DNA from 2 places in the Pseudomonas sp. F1_0610 genome. Region 2 is predicted to be linked to the other one. Evidence: predicted binding sites of a transcription regulator. Region 2 holds the regulator's gene; the other holds the start of a gene.
The links. The regulator LexA, encoded in region 2, represses DNA repair genes until DNA is damaged. The targets are predictions, from matches to a motif close to CTGTNTNNNNANACAG.
Positions count from the first base shown of each region.

Region 1: the regulator LexA is predicted to act here: its motif matches at 5,138-5,153, upstream of recN (DNA repair protein RecN).

Region 1 covers NZ_JAZDRH010000004.1:22,879-33,246, forward strand. The annotation lists gene carA (glutamine-hydrolyzing carbamoyl-phosphate synthase small subunit) at 1-18, opposite strand, end outside; gene dapB (4-hydroxy-tetrahydrodipicolinate reductase) at 180-983, opposite strand; gene dnaJ (molecular chaperone DnaJ) at 1,152-2,282, opposite strand; gene dnaK (molecular chaperone DnaK) at 2,395-4,314, opposite strand; gene grpE (nucleotide exchange factor GrpE) at 4,438-4,989, opposite strand; gene recN (DNA repair protein RecN) at 5,175-6,842, shown strand; gene VQ643_RS03460 (GNAT family N-acetyltransferase) at 6,839-7,288, opposite strand; gene VQ643_RS03465 (YhdP family protein) at 7,293-10,368, opposite strand, start outside.
Region 2 covers NZ_JAZDRH010000014.1:36,264-46,631, reverse strand. The annotation lists gene rlmKL (bifunctional 23S rRNA (guanine(2069)-N(7))-methyltransferase RlmK/23S rRNA (guanine(2445)-N(2))-methyltransferase RlmL) at 1-1,920, opposite strand, end outside; gene rmf (ribosome modulation factor) at 2,317-2,532, shown strand; gene VQ643_RS09305 (quinone-dependent dihydroorotate dehydrogenase) at 2,574-3,605, opposite strand; gene VQ643_RS09300 (DUF6685 family protein) at 3,815-4,663, shown strand; gene lexA (transcriptional repressor LexA) at 4,756-5,385, shown strand; gene sulA (SOS-induced cell division inhibitor SulA) at 5,397-5,885, shown strand; gene gltX (glutamate--tRNA ligase) at 5,943-7,427, opposite strand; gene VQ643_RS09280 (DMT family transporter) at 8,122-9,036, shown strand; gene uvrB (excinuclease ABC subunit UvrB) at 9,033-10,368, opposite strand, start outside.

The DNA of each region.
Region 1 (10,368 bases), on a different contig from region 2:
GATGGCTGGCTTAGTCAAGAAGACCTCCCGTATTTCGAGCCGTTTGTGCAGATTTTTTCCGCAAAAAAGCGGAATGACGTAGAGAAACATCATTCCGCTTTTTTATGAATTCATAAGCACACTTCTAGTGGATACACTAAAGCAGTAGTTTAGCCTACTTTTGCGCAAAGAAAAAGTTATCACCGTAAATTTAATACATCTTGCATATCATAAAGATCTGCCGGCTTCTCTTTTAGCCATACTGCAGCACGCACAGCGCCTTTGGCAAAGGTCATTCGGCTAGAGGCTTTATGGGTAATTTCAACACGCTCGCCATCTGCTGCAAACAATACTGTATGATCCCCTACAATATCGCCAGCACGTACGGTAGCAAAACCTATGGTTTCAGCTTTACGCGCCCCCGTTTGACCTTCTCGCCCATAAACTGCCACCTGCTCTAAATCACGGCCCAGCGCATTAGCCACAACTTCACCCATACGTAAGGCAGTGCCAGAAGGCGCATCTACTTTATGACGATGATGTGCTTCAAGAATCTCAATATCTACATCATTGCCTAATACACGGGCAGCAGTATCTAGCAGATTTAAACAAAGGTTTACACCTACACTAAAATTAGCAGCAAATACAATAGGAATTTCCTTACCGGCCTGAACAATGAGTTCACGTTCTTGTAGGCTAAAACCTGTGGTGCCAATAACCATCGCTTTTTTAGCTTGGCGGCAAATTTCAAGGTTTTTTAAAGTGACGCTAGGATGAGTGAAGTCGATGAGTACATCAAAATCATTTAAAACATCACGCAGATCAGCTACTAATGGTACGCTAATCTTACCTAAACCTGTTAGTTCACCGGCATCGGCACCAATTAAACTACTATCTGGTCGATCAATTGCTGCGGTCAATTCACCTGTTTCTGTTTGACACACTGCTTCAATAAGCGTTTTCCCCATGCGCCCAGCGGCGCCCATCACTGCGATACGTGACATTTGCTACACCTGTGATTATTTTTGCAAGGCGCTAAGACTACCAAAATAAAAAGCCAGTTTGCATATTAAATCACAAACTGGCTTTTTTCTTTTTAGCTAAACCCTAATGCTCGCTATTTGCAGCTATATTTTTTGCAATTTCAGCAAGAATCTAAAGGCAAAGTCTAATTACAGGTCGTTAAAAAAACGCTTCATACCTTCAAACCAGCCAGACGCACGTGGTGAATTACCATTATTGCCTTTTAAGGTGGAGCGAAATTCTTCTAACAATTCCCGTTGACGCTTATCCAGTTTTACTGGTGTTTCAATTACCGCACGGCAAAGCAAGTCACCTACCGTACTACTACGCACAGGTTTAACGCCTTTACCACGCAGGCGGAACATTTTTCCTGTTTGTGTGCCTTCTGGAATTTTTAGCTTTACTCGACCATCTAAGGTGGGCACTTCAATTTCACCACCTAAAGCAGCGTCAGCAAAGTTAATAGGAACTTCACAATGCAGGTTGCTTCCATCACGCTCAAAAATCTCATGTCGTTTCACATGCACAACAACATAAAGATCCCCCGCTGGACCGCCTTTGGCGCCTGCTTCACCCTCTCCTGCCAAGCGAATTCGATCGCCATTATCGACCCCAGCTGGAATTTTCACAGACAAGGTTTTATTTTCTTCCACATGACCATGGCCATGACAACTATTACAAGGATCTGTAATCATCTGCCCCGTACCATGACAGCGTGGGCATTCCTGCTGAACAGCAAAGAAACCTTGCTGCATACGCACTTGACCTACACCATTACAGGTTGCACAAGTGGTTGGTGAGGTACCTTTTTTAGCCCCTGAACCATCACAGCTTTTACAAACTACTGCCACTGGAATTTTAATAGTTTGCGTAGTACCGCGTACTGCTTCTTCCAGCGTTAACTCAATATTGTAACGTAAGTCGCTACCACGCTGCGGACCATTACGTGACGAGCGCCCACCGCCGCCAAAGAAATCACTAAAGACATCACCAAAAATATCTGAGAAGTTGCCACCAGCAAATCCACCTGCACCAGCGCCACCCCCCATATTTGGATCAACCCCAGCATGCCCATAACGATCATAGGCCGCGCGTTTATCTGCATCAGATAAAATCTCATAAGCCTCATTAGCTTCTTTGAATTTTTCTTCTGCTTCTTTGTTATCCGGATTGCGGTCAGGATGGTACTTGGTTGCTAAACGGCGATAGGCTTTTTTCAGTTCAGCCTCAGTCGCACCGCGCTCAACGCCGAGCACTTCATAATAATCACGTTTTGCCATAACTTTTACTCCGGATGACTTAACTATCTAAACGCGACAACGCGGGAGCAATGCCCCCGCGTTGAGTTGCTAGACAGCCGTAGTTGACTAGCAAGATAACTTCAGCGCAGGCTTACTTGTTATCTTTGTCTTTTACTTCTTCAAACTCAGCATCAACTACATCGTCATCAGCTGCTTTGCTTCCTTGAGCTTGTTCGCCACCTTCTTGCGGTTGCGCTTCAGCGTACATTTTTTGTGCTAATGGTGCACTAGCTTCTGATAAGGCTTGAACCTTAGCTTCAATCTCTGCTTTGTCATCGCCCTTTACTGCATCTTCAAGCGCTTTAACCGCTTCTTCGATTTTCGCTTTTTCTTCATCAGTAGCTTTATCGCCTGCCTCGGTTATCATTTTGCGCGTTGCATGCACTAATTGATCACCTTGGTTACGTGCTGCTGCTAGCTCTTCAAACTTGCGATCTTCTTCAGCATTAGCTTCTGCATCGCGAATCATTTGATCAACTTCTTCGTCACTTAAGCCTGAGTTTGCTTTAATGACGATAGACTGCTCTTTGTTTGTTGCTTTGTCTTTTGCTGATACGTTTAAAATACCGTTCGCATCAATGTCAAAAGTTACTTCAATTTGTGGCACGCCACGTGGTGCTGGCGGAATGTCTGATAGATTGAATTGCCCCAAAGACTTGTTCTGTGCAGCTTGCTTGCGCTCGCCTTGTAGCACATGAATAGTCACTGCATTTTGGTTGTCATCTGCTGTTGAGAAAGTTTGCGACTTCTTCGTTGGAATAGTGCTGTTTTTCTCAATTAGTACTGTCATTACACCGCCCATGGTTTCAATACCTAGCGACAGTGGTGTAACGTCTAACAACAGAACGTCTTTTGTATCACCTGCCAATACGCCACCTTGAATTGCCGCACCCATAGCAACAGCTTCATCTGGGTTTACGTCTTTACGTGGCTCTTTACCAAAAAACTCAGTTACAGTTTTTTGCACCAGCGGCATACGTGTTTGACCACCCACTAAAATCACTTCATCAATAGCTTTAGCATCTAAGCCTGAATCTTTTAATGAGGTACGGATTGGCTCTAAAGTGCGCTGTACAAGGTCTTCAACTAATGACTCTAGTTTGGCACGCGAGATAATCACGTTTAAGTGTTTAGGGCCAGTTGCATCGGCCGTAATGTAAGGCAAGTTAACATCTGTTTGCTGTGCTGAAGAAAGTTCGATTTTCGCTTTTTCAGCTGCTTCTTTTAGACGTTGCATTGCTAATGGGTCGCCTTTAAGGTCAACACCATTTTCTTTTTTGAACTCATCGGCTAAATAGTCGATTAAGCGCAAGTCAAAGTCTTCACCACCTAGGAAAGTATCCCCATTGGTGGCTAATACTTCAAACTGTTGAACACCATCAATATCAGCAATTTCAATGATAGAAACGTCAAAAGTACCGCCACCTAAGTCATACACTGCAATGGTGTGGTCACCTTTGGATTTGTCTAAGCCGTAAGCTAAGGCTGCTGCAGTTGGTTCGTTAATAATACGTTTAACATCAAGACCAGCAATACGACCGGCATCTTTAGTCGCTTGGCGCTGACTATCATTAAAGTAAGCTGGTACTGTAATAACAGCTTCAGTTACTTTTTCGCCTAGGTAATCTTCTGCTGTTTTTTTCATTTTTTTCAGCACTTCAGCTGAAATTTGTGGTGGTGCTAATTTGTCACCTTTCACTTCAACCCAAGCATCGCCATTGTCAGCTTTAGTGATGGTAAAAGGCACTAACTTAATATCTTTTTGCACAACCTCTTCGTCAAAACGACGACCAATCAAACGCTTAACCGCAAATAGCGTATTTTTTGGATTAGTTACTGCCTGACGTTTTGCAGACTGACCGACAAGCACTTCACCATCGTTGGCATAAGCAACAATAGATGGAGTAGTACGCGCACCTTCTGCGTTTTCAATAACTTTTGTAACACCGTTTTCAAGCACGGATACACAAGAGTTAGTTGTACCTAGGTCAATACCAATAATTTTTCCCATGATTAACTCTCCGAAACTCTTTGAAGTACACAGCCTAAATTTCTTTTATGCTGCGCCATTTAATCTTGCTTTAATAAATATGGGCTGGTTTTTATATTTCAAGCCCTACTGCTAATTGCTCTATTAAACTGCTTGGCTTACGACAACCATCGCTGGACGCATAACTCGCCCATTAATTAAATAACCTGGCTGGAAAACCTGTAACACGCTATTAGGTTCCATATCTGCACTTGGTTGAATAGAAACAGCATTATGCTGCTCTGGATTGAATGGCTCACCTAATGGGTTAATTTGTTCAATATTGTGGCGCTTTAAGGTGTCTAAAAAGAGCTTTAATGTTTGCTCCATACCTTCACGCACCGCTTTATTGGCTTCATCTTCAGCATTCGTCATAGCCAAGCCACGCTCAAGTGCATCAACCACTGCTAGTAAATCATTAGCGAACTTTTCTAGCGCAAACTTATGTGCTTTTTCTACATCTTGATCAGCGCGACGGCGAATATTTTGAATTTCCGCTGCAGCGCGTAATTTACTATCGGCCAACTCACCTTCTAACTGAGCTACACGCTCTGCTAAGTCTTCAGTTGGTGCTTGCTCTAGCTCTTCTACGTCAGCTTGCTGTGCTGAACTTTCTGGCTCAACTAGGTTTTCTTCGTGATTTGTTTCGTTAGTCATGTGTGCTCCTATGTGCAACGTCTTTTGGCACTTGGCTGGTTATATGGGGATGAGCTAGCCTAGCTTCAAGAGACAACATCAAAAATGTGGACTATTTTTATTTTTTACATAAAGCCAAGAGAAACTATTGCCAAAACCTATATTTTAACTGTATAAATGAACAGCCATTAATTTGGAGAACGGCTATGCTGGTACAACTGACCATCACTAACTACGCTATCGTTGATCATTTAGAATTAGAGCTTTCCTCAGGCATGAGCACCATTACGGGCGAAACAGGTGCGGGTAAATCTATTATGCTCGATGCTCTCGGTTTGGCATTAGGTGATAGAGCAGAGGCTGGAATAGTCAGACCCAATGCAGATAAAGCCGAAATTAGTGCTACCTTTGACTTAAAAGATATTCCAGAAGCTAAAGCATGGCTGGCAGAACGCGATTTAGCTGCAGAAGAGTCGTGCATTCTACGTCGTGTTATTACCCCGGAAGGCCGTTCCCGCGCATATATTAATGGTAGCAGCTGTACCTTAGGCGACCTTAAAGCCTTAGGTGAACACTTAATTGATATTCATAGCCAGCATGAGCACCACTCACTGCTCAAACCAGAAACCCATCGCCGTTTACTTGATGAGTTCGCCACCACCAGCCAACTAGCCAGTGAAGTAGCTCAACTGGCCAATCAATGGCGCAGTTGCAAAGGTAAATTAGAGCAACTTACACAAAGCAATGAACAACAACGCGCACAACACCAGTTACTCAGCTATCAGCTAGAGGAACTTGATCAACTTAGCCTAGGCGAGAATGAGTTAGACGAGCTAGAAAACGAGCATCGTACCCTGACCAACGCTGTTGGTTTACTGCAAAACTGCCGTCAAGTGATTGAGCTCTGTAGTGAGAATGATAGCGCCAATGTATTAAGCATTCTAAATACCTGCTTGCATCGTTTATCCTCCATGCAAGGCGCCCCCCAAGCTTTAACTGAGGCAACCAACCTAATCGCCAGTGCACAAATTCAAGTTGAGGAGGCTGTTGGCGAGCTAAATCGCTTTTGTGATCACTTTGATGCCGATCCTGAACGCCAACAGTGGATAGAGGCACGCTTAGATGCTATTTATAGCTTAGCACGTAAGCATCGCGTGCAGCCGCATGAATTAAACCAACTCCAACAGGACTTGTTTACTCAATTAGAAGCCTTGAATGCTGACGACAGCCAACAAGAACAGCTCAACATACAGGTAGAGGAGCTGGCTAAAAACTATCAGAAACAAGCTGAAAAACTGAGTCAAAAACGCGGTCAAGCTGCCAAAAAACTCTCTGACGCAGTGCAACAGCAAATGCAAAAACTGGGTATGCCAGGAGGGCGTTTTACTATTGAGCTAAATCGCACAAAAACTATCCAGTTAGATCCTAATGGCTTAGAAAGTATTGAGTTTCAAGTAAGTGCCAACCCTGGGCAGCCTTTACGTGCATTAGCTAAAGTAGCTTCTGGTGGTGAGTTATCCCGTATCAGTTTAGCGATTCAAGTTATTACAGCTCAAACCTCACGGATTCCCAGCCTTGTATTTGATGAGGTGGATGTGGGTATTGGTGGCCCTACGGCTGAAATTGTTGGCCAACTATTACGCCAATTAGGGGAGCGCGGGCAAGTATTAACTGTAACCCATCTACCTCAAGTTGCCGCTCAAGGTCATCAGCACTTATTTGTACATAAGAAAAGAGAGAAAAACTCTACCAGTACTGCTGTTAGCCAGCTTACTGACGAGCAACGCGTAGAAGAAATAGCGCGTATGCTTGGTGGCATTGAGTTAACAGATGAGTCTTTGGCACATGCTAAGCAGTTATTACAGCGCAACTAATTAAAACGAAGCACCAAGCGCAACATATCTTGGTGCTGAATTCCATTTTCCCAAATAGGCTCTGGATAGTTATCTAGAAAAAAGTTCTTTTCTATTCTATCAACGCGAAAACCATGGCGCTGATAAAAGCTTAGTTGATGGCCAAAAGTACCTGTACCTAGCTCAAGCTCAGTTGCTCCTAACGCTTTAATATCCGCAATAACAGCTTTTAGCAATAAAGCACCTATGCCTTTTTGTTGCTGGTTTTCCGCGATCGCAATATTCATTAATTCATAGGTATGCTCAGCAATAGGTAAGGCTGCAGCTACACCTAAACATTGCTGGTTTTCCTCAACTACCCAGCAAAGACTTTTCGCTAAATAGCCTTGTACCTTCTCTAAATTAGGGTCTGCGATAAGCAACAACTCAATAGGCGCTTGCTCTGGTAGGACTTGTTTGACTTGCATTGCTCTATTTTTTCTCTTTTTCCAATAACTCGGGCTTAATATCTGGATTATCCCAATTACCTTTAATGCTGTAATTAACAGTAGCTACACGACCTAGTTTATCGCCTATGAGCTTGTCTACCACAAAAATAGCGCCCCCTACAGCCGGAGCGCCGGCAATGATAGCGGCAATAGATAGGTTGTTAGATACCGGCAAGGTCACACCTAGCCGCCCATTTATCTGCTGTGTATGTAAATTAATGCTGCCAGCCAAGGTTAAGTCGCTAGAGGGGCCACTAATATGTGTAGCTTGGCGTGTCGTATAAACGCCATACTGCGCCTGTAAGGATAACTTGGCTTTATCATATGCTAGGCCTTTACCGAAAATATCACGAAAATCTAGCCGTAAACGCCGCCCTATAGAATCAAAGTTTAATAAACCAAAAATACGCAACGCTTGGGCGCTACCTTCAACACGCTTTAATATGCCATTGCTAAACTTTGCATCGACCACACCTGAAAAATTTTCTAATGCGAAGTCTTGAGGGGAGCCTGGCCAATTACCTGTAATAGCTACACTAAAACCTTCACTGGTTAAGGAGTCAACATAACCCCAACGTTTGAGGATATCTCCCACATTAGCGCCTGACAGGGTTCCTGAGAACTGTGTTTTTGCTTTTTTAGCCCTACCATCCCAAGTAATGGCTCCTGATAATAATAAGCCCTTTAAATTGACAGCTAGGTCTGTAACTTTAATACCTGTTTTAGTTGGCCTTGCCTTGAGTGAAATATCGCTAATTATACTGTTATCTGCTAAATATAATTTATCAATCGCCAGATTAAAGGCTGGTATAGTTTTTGGGTCAGTGTTTATTAAAGGATCATTTGTGACTCTTGCTGGATCTTTACTTACATGATAACTCGCTAGTTTTATATCAATAGGTGATTTTTGCCTAATTTTTACATCACCCACCACATCCAGTGATTTTAGAGCAATATTAAAGCCTTTAGGTTGCGCTGTAGCCTGTACAAAAATATCAGTAAAGGTACGATCGAAGGCCTTTAGCTTGGCAATAACTACATCTAATTCTTTTAATAGGCTGGTTTGGCTAAGGTCATCTGTTTGTAGTTGCTCTAAAACCTCTTGCCAAGCGCCTAAATCAAAATCCGTCATCTTACCTACAGCGTAAATACCAGCACGTGTTGGCCGCTGGGCGATACCGTCAGCCAGACGCACATTGCCTTGTAACTGCGCCCAATCGCCATTAGGCGCTACGAAATAACCATTCAATAGCTGATCTTTGTAGTTTACTTTTAGTGTTTTGCTAGGGTTTCCTAAGTCAAAAGTTAAAGCTAACGGCGCTACTTCCCGCGCGGTTTTGGCAAAAGGCAGGGGCAGCTCACTAGCCATACCTTGTAATGATGAGTTTAATTGCAACTGTACGCGATTAGCATCTAAGTTTAAGCGCAGTTGGTAAGGAATTTTCCCCTTAACAGGTAGTGGCTGTTTCACTCCAAGCCAAGTTTGCAAGCTATTTACCGGCATAACACCAGTCACTTGGATACTGGATGCCAGCTTGCCATTTTTGCCAGTAGCTAGAACCTGTCCTGTAAAATCATTATGCAAAAAACGGCCCTGTACGTTTTTACCAGCAATGCCTTTATCACTATCAAAAATAAAATCACCTCTTAGCTGGCTCAATGACAGGTCATAAGCTTGCATTTGTAGACTAATTAAGCGCGGCTGAAAGGCTACTTTTACTTTAATTTTATCTGGATCATCTAATGGCATTTTTAAATCAAGCTGAGCTGGTACGATACCAGCCCCATCCCAATCTTTAAAATGCTCTTGGTTAACGGGCAATGGTGCACTACGTAATATAGTTAAGATATCATTCACATTAGACAGCATAGGCGCATAGACTGTTAGCTGGCTGAGCGAATCGGCAAAGCTTACTTGAACATGCGCATCACTCACTTGGGTGTCTAAAATTTTGCCGTTAATATGTTCAACACGCACTTGTCCAGGAGAAATATACACTTGCGCTTGTGCTTCACTAATAGTGGGCCAACCTGGCTGATAATCCATCACAGCATTGCTAACATCAAAGAATAGATAGCTACCAGAAGGATCGTTTTCTTCAGGTACCAAATGACCTTTATATTTATAATACCCTTGACGTACGAAACCTTCTTTAATTGCATTGGTCAGCCAGTTTGCCGTGTCTTTGTTAAAATGCGGTGCTCGGGTAGGTAGGTAGTTTTCAGTGTAGGCTGCATCACCATTATAGATATTAATGGTTAAGTCCATGGTGTCTTTTACATCTGGCGCATGATAGAGCTTGATGTCTAAGTTGCCTTGTAGTTGTCCAATAGCCCCTTGCATATCAATCACAGGCGCTTGCAGATGTACCCCTTCGTCTGTTACATCCCATTTAAACTGCACATTGCCTTTGTCGTACACCCAAGGTTTAGGAAACAGCTGATCTAAATGCAAACTTACTGGTTGTTCAGCTTGTGCATTTAGTTCACCACTGAGTAAATCACCTTCAATAGTGCCATTTATTCCAGTTAAGGCAGGGGAACCTTGCCATGCTTGATAATTTAACTGTACGGGTCGAATAAAATAGCGCAAGCGCTCTTTGCCTTCACGATCAAAATACCATGTGGCCTTAGCGTCTTTAATAACGCCTTTTGCATCTAAAATAGCAATAACGTCTCGTCCTTTTTCCGGCAAAGGTGCGAGTTTTTGTAACATGTACGAAAGATCATCAACCACCAAATGCTGGCTTATAAGCTGCAAGCCATGCTCAGATGTGGCTGTTTTAGGCTGATAACTCAGCAAAAAATTGAGAGGCTCAGCTAATTTTTGGCCATCTAATTGAAAATCTAAAGGGCTGATATGTAGTGTGCGCAACTGTTCTTTGTCACGATAAAAACCAGTGAGATTTACGTGGCTAAGCTCTACTGAACGACCTGTATTATTGAGCACAATATTATCTGCATTAAACTTAATGGCACCCTTACCCTGATTCTGACCAGCTTGTTCATACCATACCTCAACACCTGCATGCACAGACTCTATGCCAATAGCCTGTAAC
Region 2 (10,368 bases):
ATCAATAAAGATCACGTCATATTCATTGCGATCTTGGGCAATCCATTGCATAACATCGCCTTGCTCTAAACGATGCTTATCAGAAAAGCCATTGAGTGCTAAATTACGTCTTGCCCAGTCTAAATAGGTTTTTGACAAGTCAACACTTGTACTACTACGTGCACCGCCTACAGCCGCATGCACAGTCACTGAACCTGTATAACAAAATAGGTTTAAGAAGCGCTTACCTTTAGCTTCTTGCTGGATTTTGCGCCGCATTGGGCGATGATCTAGAAATAATCCTGTATCTAAATAATCAGTTAAGTTTACAAGCAACTTAGCGCCTGCTTCTTGAACTTCAAAAAATTCGCCTTTTTGTGCTTGACGCTCATATTGACGCAAGCCTGCCTGACGTTCGCGCCGTTTAATGGCAATATGCTCAGCTTTTACACCTAACACGCTAGGTAAAGCAGCTATGACATCCAAAAAACGTGCTTGCGCTTTATTCTCATCAATCGTTTTAGGTGCGGCGTATTCTTGAACATGTACTTGGTTGCCATACACATCAATAGCCACTGCGTACTCTGGCATATCAGCATCATATAAGCGATAGCAGTCAATTTGTTCGTTTTTCACCCATTTACTTAATGCTTTAAGATTTTTCTTTAAGCGATTAGCAAACATTTGTGCGCCTTCACTTAATCGTGCTGGCTCTAAGGCATCAGCGAGTAATTTATCAGTTTGCGCAGCAGCATTATCACCCGTTACAAACTGATCTGTTTCCACTTTAAATAGCAACAGCTTACAAGGTAAAGCACCATTAAAAAAAGCATATTGCTTGTGGCTGCGTAGCCCCATGCGCTTGCCTAGCTGAGGTGCGCCTGTAAATACAGCGGCTTGCCAGTGCAAGCAATATTGGCGCAAGCGTTGTCCTAGATGTTGATATAAATAAAGCAAACTGGCTTCTTCGCCTAAGCGTTCACCGTAAGGCGGGTTACACACTACTAACCCTGTTTGATTTTTATCTGGATGCGGTTCAAAAGTAGCCAATTCACCTTGATAAATCTTAACCCAATCAGCTAGTCCAGCACGTTCAATATTATTGCGTGCTGGCTGAATTAATCGAGGATCAGCTTCATAACCACGAATCCAATTAGGTGTTTGGCTTAAACCCTGTACTGCTCGTTGCTGGGCTTCTTCTAACAAGCGCGTCCAAATGCTTGGAATGTGCCCTTGCCAGTGAGTAAAGCCCCACTCTTGACGTTTTAAGTTCGGTGCAATATCAGCAGCGATCATTGCGCCTTCCACTAGAAAGGTGCCTACACCGCACATTGGGTCTGTCAGTGCAGCACCTTGCTTGGCTAAGTCTTTCCAACCTGATCGAATAAGTATCGCTGCTGCAAGGTTTTCTTTTAATGGCGCCGCGCCTTGCTGCAAACGATAACCGCGTTGATGTAGGCTGGTACCTGATAGGTCTAGGGATACAACCACAGCATTGCGCTGCACATGTACGTTAATGCGTAAATCTGGATTGCGCTTTTCAATGCTTGGACGATTCCCTAAACGATCCCTCAACCGATCAACAATCGCATCTTTAACCTTTAATGCGCCAAAATGCGTATTATCAATGCCTGCCCCCTTGCCTGAGAACTCAATAGCCATGGTGCTTTGGTTGGTTAAATGATCGGCCCAATCCATTTCATAGATACGTTGATACAGCTCATCTGCGGTTTTTGCATCAAATTTATGAATAACTAATAGTACGCGATTAGCTAAGCGCGACCAGAGGCATAAGCGGTATGCTGTTTCTAATGTACCTTGCCCTTGTACTACGGCCACTCGCTCGCGTGCCGCTTGCAAGCCTAGCTCGGTGGCTTCTTCAACCAGTAACCCTTCTAGGCTTTTAGGGCAAGTTAAAGAAAGTTCATACAATTGAGACATAGCAATACCGCCTTTAAAAATTTCCACGCAGTATAAAGCGCCCAGCCAAAAGCGCTAGACTTTGGACTTAATCTTTTACTTTATTTTTATCTGTAGTTGAGTAAAAAATAGCCTTATCTGCTGTTAGATTACAAATCAGTTAACAAAAGTAACATTTAAAATAGAGAAAAGCTTATGTTGCACCTATTTCAAGCAGATAAAAAACAGTAACTTAGCCAAATATGCATAAAAAAATATTTATTTATAACTTTTTGGCAGTTTCTATTTCATGTCATACCTATTACAAGAGTAGTGTTGCATGTGCAACCTAATCCTATTAACCCTCTATCTGTTTAATTAAATCAATAAAGCAATATCCCAATAACCCACTAGAGATATCTGTGAGGCAACCGCTTTATGAGACGATTGAAAAGAAACCCCCTGACTCGCGCATTTATTCGCGGCTACCAAAACGGTTTAACTGGAAAATCCAAGGATTGCTGTCCATTCAATACAACTTCTGCTCGACAGGCTTGGCTTAATGGCTGGCGTGAAGGACGTAGTGATCAATGGGATGGGCTGACGGGCACAGCTGGCCTGCATCGTTTTAATGAGCTCAATGCTGTAGGTTGACAGCCGCTAAAAGGCAGCTAAATTAGCTGCCTTTCTATGACTTAAAATTTTCGAGCTGGCTGCTTTGCAATCGCATCTACAGATTGGCGAATTAAGTCAGGCCCTTGGTAAATAAAGCCTGAATAAATTTGCACTAAACTCGCTCCAGCTGCAATTTTTTCAGCAGCATGCTGCCCTTCAGTTATTCCCCCTACCGCAATAATTGGCAGTTTCCCCTTCAAATTCTCTGCTAGGACACTAACAACATGCGTGCTTTTATGCCGTACAGGAGCGCCAGACAAGCCACCTGTTTCATTGGCATACGCCATACCTTCCACACCAATACGCTCAACCGTTGTATTAGTAGCAATGACAGCATCCATACCTGTCTCTAGCAAAATCTGTGCAACCTGTTGAATTTCCTCGTCGGTCATATCAGGGGCAATTTTTATCGCAATAGGCACGTGACGCCCATACAACGAAGTAAGATAGGTTTGCTTGTCGTGTAGGGTTTCAAGGAGTTGACGTAATACGTCGCCAAATTGCAAGGAACGTAAACCTGGGGTGTTAGGTGAGCTAACATTTACAGTGACATAGCTGGCATAACCATAGACTTTTTCCAAGCAATACAAATAGTCTTCAGCAGCCCGTTCTACGGGGGTACTAAAATTTTTGCCAATATTAATTCCTAATACACCACGGTACTTTGCTGCCTGTACACGCTGCAACAAATAGTCCACACCTTTATTATTAAAGCCCATGCGATTAATAATGGCTTGCGCTTGTGGCAATCTAAATAGTCTAGGTTTAGGATTACCTGGTTGTGCCCGTGGTGTAACTGTGCCTATTTCAATAAACCCAAAGCCCATTTGTGACAGACCATCAATTGCTTCGCCATTTTTATCAAGTCCAGCGGCAAGGCCTACAGGGTTGGGAAACTGTATCCCCATCACATTTACAGGACAAGCGGGAACTTTCTTTGATAAAAGAGGGACAATACCTAGTCGCCCAGCGGCTCCAATTAAGTCTAGTGATAACTCATGAGATGTTTCAGGGGAAAACTTGAATAATAAATTTCGCGCAAAGCTATACATGGCAAGAGGCATCAATGGTGAATATAAGAAAGAAGGATAAGTATACTAAAATCTTTGGCTACTTCGCATTTTTTACAAAATAAGCCTAATTTTAGCGTGGCTTTTTTATATATTTCGTGAGCGAGCTCAGATTTGTACTGAGTAAAACAGTTAAACTTACACTGCACAATGGAACTATGCAAAAAATTGATGGAGGAATAGGCAGTACTATGTTGCAATCAATACTACGTCTAACAACAAAATTGACGCGGCGTGGTCAGTCAGCCAGTTTTTATAAACAGCTTGAAGAGGCTGTTGATCTCCCCTATGCCCCACTTTTTGCTCCTAAGTTTGATATTTTTCTACCTAGGTGCATTGCTATTCAACGTCTAATCCAATTGCCTAGTAATGGCTTATCAGGTCCTGTACAGCAAGATAAAGAGCAGGCTTACAATTATTTAAAGCATATTGTGACTACCACTACAGTAGAAAATCCTGTGTTTTCTATTGCTGATTTTGATGGCATTAATTGCCCTCCAGTGATACCTGAACTGGCCAATAGTCTTCAAACCTTTTCTAAAAGCTTTTACTGTCGTGATGCACGCATTTTAAGCTACAAGGATTTTGAAGCTGCTTTAAAATTATGCTTTGTTGATAAATATACACCTATTACTGTTGAGCAAGTTGGCTGGCTAAATGACAGCTATTTTTGGAATGCACGCCCCAATGCTAGTTTGGCCCATTTTGTTTGCGCACAAAATTATGCTCGTTTACGTAAGCTTGACACCGCAGTGCCTGTTATTATTCAAAAACATAGCATTAACGCCATTGCACTATCCCAGCTAAAAGCAAGTTATCACATTATTTCAATGCCACATGAGACCTGGAGTCATCCTGCTTTTATGTCGTTTTTAATCAAATGTGAACTGCCATATGCCCGCCTAGCTATTAGCCGCGCTCCCTATCCGTATATTGAATGGCTTCTGTTGCCACGTAACCATAGCCACTCCAATTTATTGGCTGAAAGCTTACTTGAAGCTGGAGCACCCGACGTTATGGCTTACCTGCAAAAACTTTAGGCTACCTTTCATCCTGATTTACACTCAGTACTTGCCATTTGCTATTTACTGTATATAATCACAGTCAATGATTAAAAATACAGAGTACTGCCATGATCAAACTGACTAAACGCCAAACGGAAATTTTAAATTTCCTAAAGGACTGGATTGAAACCAATGGTTTTCCTCCAACTCGTGCTGAAATCTCCAAAGAACTTGGCTTTCGCTCTCCTAATGCCGCAGAGGATCATTTAAAAGCATTGGCACGCAAAGGCGCTATAGAAATGACCCCTGGTGCTTCACGTGGTATTCGTATTACTGAACCGTTCGACGATGAGCCTGTAACATCTTTAGCCAGTAATGATAATGAGCTTCCTATTATTGGCCGTGTAGCCGCTGGTAGCCCTATCCTTGCGGAACAACACATTGAAAGTACGTGCAAGATTAACCCTGATTTTTTTCATCCTCAAGCTGACTATTTGCTACAAGTACGTGGTATGAGTATGAAAAACATCGGTATTTTTGATGGCGATTTACTCGCTGTACATACCACTAGAGAAGCACGTAACGGCCAAGTCATCGTAGCCCGCATAGATGACGAAGTTACGGTAAAGCGCTTTAAACGTGAAGGTAATACCGTATGGCTTTTAGCTGAAAACGAAGAGTTTGCGCCTATTAAAGTTGATTTAACTTCTCAAGAATTTGTCATTGAAGGCTTAAGCGTGGGCGTTATTCGCCGATAAGGAGAACAGCTATGCAATTTCAAACAGCAACCCAACATGCTCAGTTACCGTTATTTGCTTCTTTTAATACATCTGTATCGCCTGCGGTTTCTGTTGTACGTAAAGCTTCTCCTGAAACAGCTACTAATGCCTCAGATTTTTTTAGTGAAATCAGTTTACAGGGCAGTGAACATCAGTGTTTGCACTTATTAGCGCCTATGTTGCGCGCACTAAGTGAAGAACAAGGTGAGCGTTGGCTAACATTTATTTCCCCACCCGCTGCACTAACCCAGCAGTGGTTACGCGATGCAGGGTTAAACCGTGAGCGGATATTAATTCTACGCCCAAGCGGCTTACAAAGTAGTCAAGAATTAGCCTGTGAGGCATTGCGTTTAGGCAAAAGCCATACTGTTATTAGCTGGCTAAACCCTTTAGTACCTAGCGCCCAACGCAAGCTTATTCGAGCAGCTCGCTTAGGCGAATCGCAAAGCCTAAATATTAAGCATCCCTTCTCAATCTAAGCACCCTACTTAGATTGATTACCGCACAGTGCTGCAAAGCATTGTGCGGTTTTTTTATTAGCCTAATGTTTGGCTATATTGTTTTTCCCACTCTTTAGTTTCTTTTTTAGAAACGCCGCCTAGAACCTCTAAAGCCTGACGCAAACGAAAGCGTGTAATATCAGGCCCTAAAATTTCCATAGCATCCAATACAGAAACCGAGCTGGCTTGCCCACTGATAGCGACAAACATTAAAGGCATAATGTCACGGAGTTTCAATTCAAGTGCAGCACCAACAAGATTAATACATTCTGTAATGGCGTCTTTATTCCATTGGCGCAAGGCTTCCAGTTTCCAAAGCACAAATTGCATTGTTTGGCGTACTTGTGCTTCGTCTAGTTTCTTATGTGCATACTGTTCTTTGCTGGTTTGTACTTGACCGCTAAAGAAAAATCCCGCTAAAGGTGCAATTTGGCTAAAGTTTTCAACTCGACCTTGAACATGAGGCGCAATTTTCATCAAATGTTCAGTATTGAACGCCCATTTCTGAACCTCTTTAGCAAAGTCTTCTACACTTAAATCACGTACCCATTGTCCGTTTAGCCAAGATAGTTTTTCCAAATCAAAAATAGGGCCGCCTAATGAAACACGATTAATATCAAAGTGCTCAATCATTTCATCTAATGAAAATTTTTCACGCTCATCTGGCATTGACCAGCCCATGCGTCCTAAGTAGTTCAATAAGGCTTCTGGCAAATACCCCATATCACGATAGAAGGTAATACACGTAGGATTTTTACGCTTAGAAAGTTTGCTCTTATCGGGGTTGCGCAATAATGGCATATAACAAAGCTCTGGTTGCTCCCAGCCAAAATACTCATAAAGCTTAATGAGTTTTGGTGCTGAGGGTAGCCACTCTTCGCCTCGTAACACATGGGTAATTCCCATTAAATGGTCATCCACCACATTGGCTAGGAAGTAGGTGGGCAGGCCGTCAGCTTTCATTAGTACCTGCATATCCATACGATCCCAGCCAATTTCAACTTCGCCGCGCAACATGTCTTTTACGACACAGACGCCTTCAGTGGGGACTTTCATACGTATTACATGAGATTCACCCGCCGCTACTCGCCGTTGCGCTTCACCAGCTTCAATATGCATGCAATGTCCATCATAACGAGGCGTTTCCTTATTGGCCATTTGCTCAGCACGTACAGCATCAAGGCGTTCAGATGAGCAAAAACATGGAAAAGCATGCCCTTTATCTACTAATTCTTGGGCATATTTTTTATAAATAGGCGCGCGCTCACTCTGTCTATACGGGCCATGCGGACCACCTATATCAGGACCTTCATTCCATTCAATACCTAACCAACGCAGCGCTTGATAAATTTGTTCTTCCGATTCACGCGTTGAGCGTACTTGATCAGTATCTTCAATACGTAAAATAAATTCACCGCCATGCTGACGCGCAAAGCATAGGTTAAATAAAGCAATATAAGCAGTGCCTACGTGTGGATCACCAGTAGGAGAAGGAGCAATGCGTGTACGAACCGTGGCCATGAAAGTTCTCAATAAAACGAAAATAAAGTGTTATCTTAACAAAGCCTTGCGCCTCACTGCTAGTTTCCTCATATAGACTTGTTAAACCTAATGACTTTTTACATTAACAAAGGCTTAAGGCTTTTATACTTTAATTGAAAACTAGATTGCCCCATAGATTTTGTTACACTCTTGAGTATCAACAAAGAATACCCTGCTCAAAACAAGCTGCTGTGATTTTGTATAGAACTTAATTCTTTCAGCGCATTGCAGCTAAAGAAATTCGTTATCTAGCAAGCTCTCCAATCTAACCCTTATGTTTTTTTAACGAGAAGTTTTAATCACTATAAATCAATGGCAGTCATACTTAGATGACAACTTGCTTCTACATGCTGGTTAAAGGAGCCAAGCCACTCCGCATCCAAACAGATGATTTCCTTTAAGCTGAGTAAGTAAGATTGCAAGAACCAAATGTATAAGATTATAAAAATCACTTGTAGCAGCAGCTAAATTCAAGTTTTACCTTTGCTAGCTTAGGGTCGCAAACTTTCACTGCTTTGCTGTCTTTTGTTCTAAAACCTTCACAAAGTGCTCAGACAGATCAAAGCGACTTGGTTTAAACAGCTTGTAGCTCTTTACTGTTAAAGCCTTAAGCTAGTATTAGTAGCAAAAAACTTACAAAGCAGTAAACTATGGCTTTACCTAAAGTATTGCTATGAACCTATATAAACCTAGTCCTACAGCACTTATTATTATCTCTTTTGCTGCTGTTTATTTGGGCTGGGGTACAACTTACCTTGCCAACCACTTTTTATTGGAAGAAATCCCGTCTTTTGTCATTGGCTGTATCCGTTTTGGGTTAGCGGGTAGCCTTGCCTTAATTTGGGTGATTGTTCGCGGGCAATTTCGTTTGCAAAAAAGTGACATCATTAGTGCATTAATTGGTGGATTAATGCTCATTGCCGTTGGCCAAGGTGCGCTCATTTATGCCAACCAATTTATTGCAACAGGCATGGTTGCCATGTTATGTACAGCGCTGCCACTGTGGAGCGTTCTACTAGAATGGTGCTTAGGTGATCGCCCACCAGTTAAAACCTTAATTGGCTTACTCATTGCCATGCTAGGTATTAGCTTACTGGTCGGCAACACTTTTGGTGAGACTACAGGCTGGCAGCAATGGTTTGCCATGGGGTTAGTACTAGGCTGCACTTTGCTATGGGCAATGGGAGGTTGGTTACTAGGAAAACGGCCGCCCTTTCGTTCTAATTGGCTAGGAATGGCCTTGCAGATGCTAGTAGGTTCCTGTGCTCTCGCTATTTTAAGTAGCTTACATAACGACTGGGAAAAATTCAGCTGGCAAGCACTTTCTGCTCAAAGTTGGTGGTGGATGGTCTATTTAGTATTGCCTGTTAGTTTAGGTGTGTTTCCTGCGTATTATTGGTTATTACGCAATGTTCGCTTAAGCACAGTGTCCACCTTTGCATTTGTAAACCCTATGGTGGCCTTATTATTAGGCTGGCTGGTGCTTGACGAGCAATTAAACACCAGCGCTTTATTAGCCTGTGCTATTACCTTAAGTGGGGTGGTTTTGTTAATTCTTGGCCGATCAAGGCGCAAACCTCTCAATTAAAGCGTAAGTAGTACATCACGCAGCTTACTAATTTCATCACGCCATAAAGCAGCTTGTTCAAACTCAAGATCACGAGCAGCTTTAAACATCTGCTCTTCAAGCTGTTTAATCCGTTTCTCAACCTGAGCTGGTGTTTGCAAGGCGGCATAATCACCTGCATCTTCGGCTACTTTGGCTAGTTTTCTACGTTGATTACGCGCCCCAGGAACAACAGCACCCTCCATAATGTCACGTATATCTTTGACTACGCCTTTAGGTACTATGCCATGTGTTTGGTTAAAGTTAATTTGTTTCGTTCTACGGCGATCCGTTTCATCTATTGCCCGTTGCATAGAGCCTGTTATATGGTCAGCATACAAAATAGCCTTACCATTTAGGTTACGAGCCGCCCGTCCTATGGTTTGAATTAATGAGCGCTCTGAACGTAAAAAGCCTTCTTTGTCTGCATCTAATATAGCAACCAAAGAGACCTCTGGCATATCCAAGCCTTCTCGCAATAAGTTGATGCCCACTAACACATCAAAGACTCCCATGCGTAAATCCCGAATAATTTCTACCCGTTCTACTGTATCAATATCAGAGTGTAAGTAGCGCACTCGCACCTCATGACTACTTAGGTAATCGGTTAAATCCTCAGCCATACGCTTAGTTAACGTAGTAACTAAAATGCGTTCATTTACAGCTACACGTTGGTGAATTTGTGATAACAAGTCATCCACCTGAGTAGACGCTGGACGAATTTCTATTTCTGGGTCAATTAATCCTGTTGGACGTACTACCTGCTCGACTACTTGCCCTGCATGCTCAGCCTCATAGGGGCCTGGGGTGGCTGAGACAAAAATAGTTTGCGGGCTAATCGCTTCCCACTCCTCAAAACGCAGTGGTCGATTATCTAAAGCAGAGGGTAAACGAAAGCCATATTTGACTAAGTTTTCTTTGCGTGAGCGGTCGCCTTTATACATAGCGCCTACTTGCGGCACACTAACATGCGACTCATCTATCACTAATAATGCATTATCTGGCAGATAGTTATATAAGGTTGGCGGTGGCGCACCTGCTGGCTGCCCTGATAAATACCTTGAGTAATTTTCAATACCACTGCAATAACCCAGCTCTAACATCATTTCCATGTCAAACTGCGTACGCTGCTCCAAGCGCTGCGCTTCTACTAGCTGATCGTTCTCACGCAAATAGCAGAGGCGCTCAGCCAGTTCTTCACGTATACCATCAACGGCAGCTAATAATTGTTCTCGTGGCGTGACATAGTGTGTTTTAGGGTAGAACGTAAAGCGTGGTAATTTGCGAAAAACCTCTCCTGTGAGCGGATCAAAA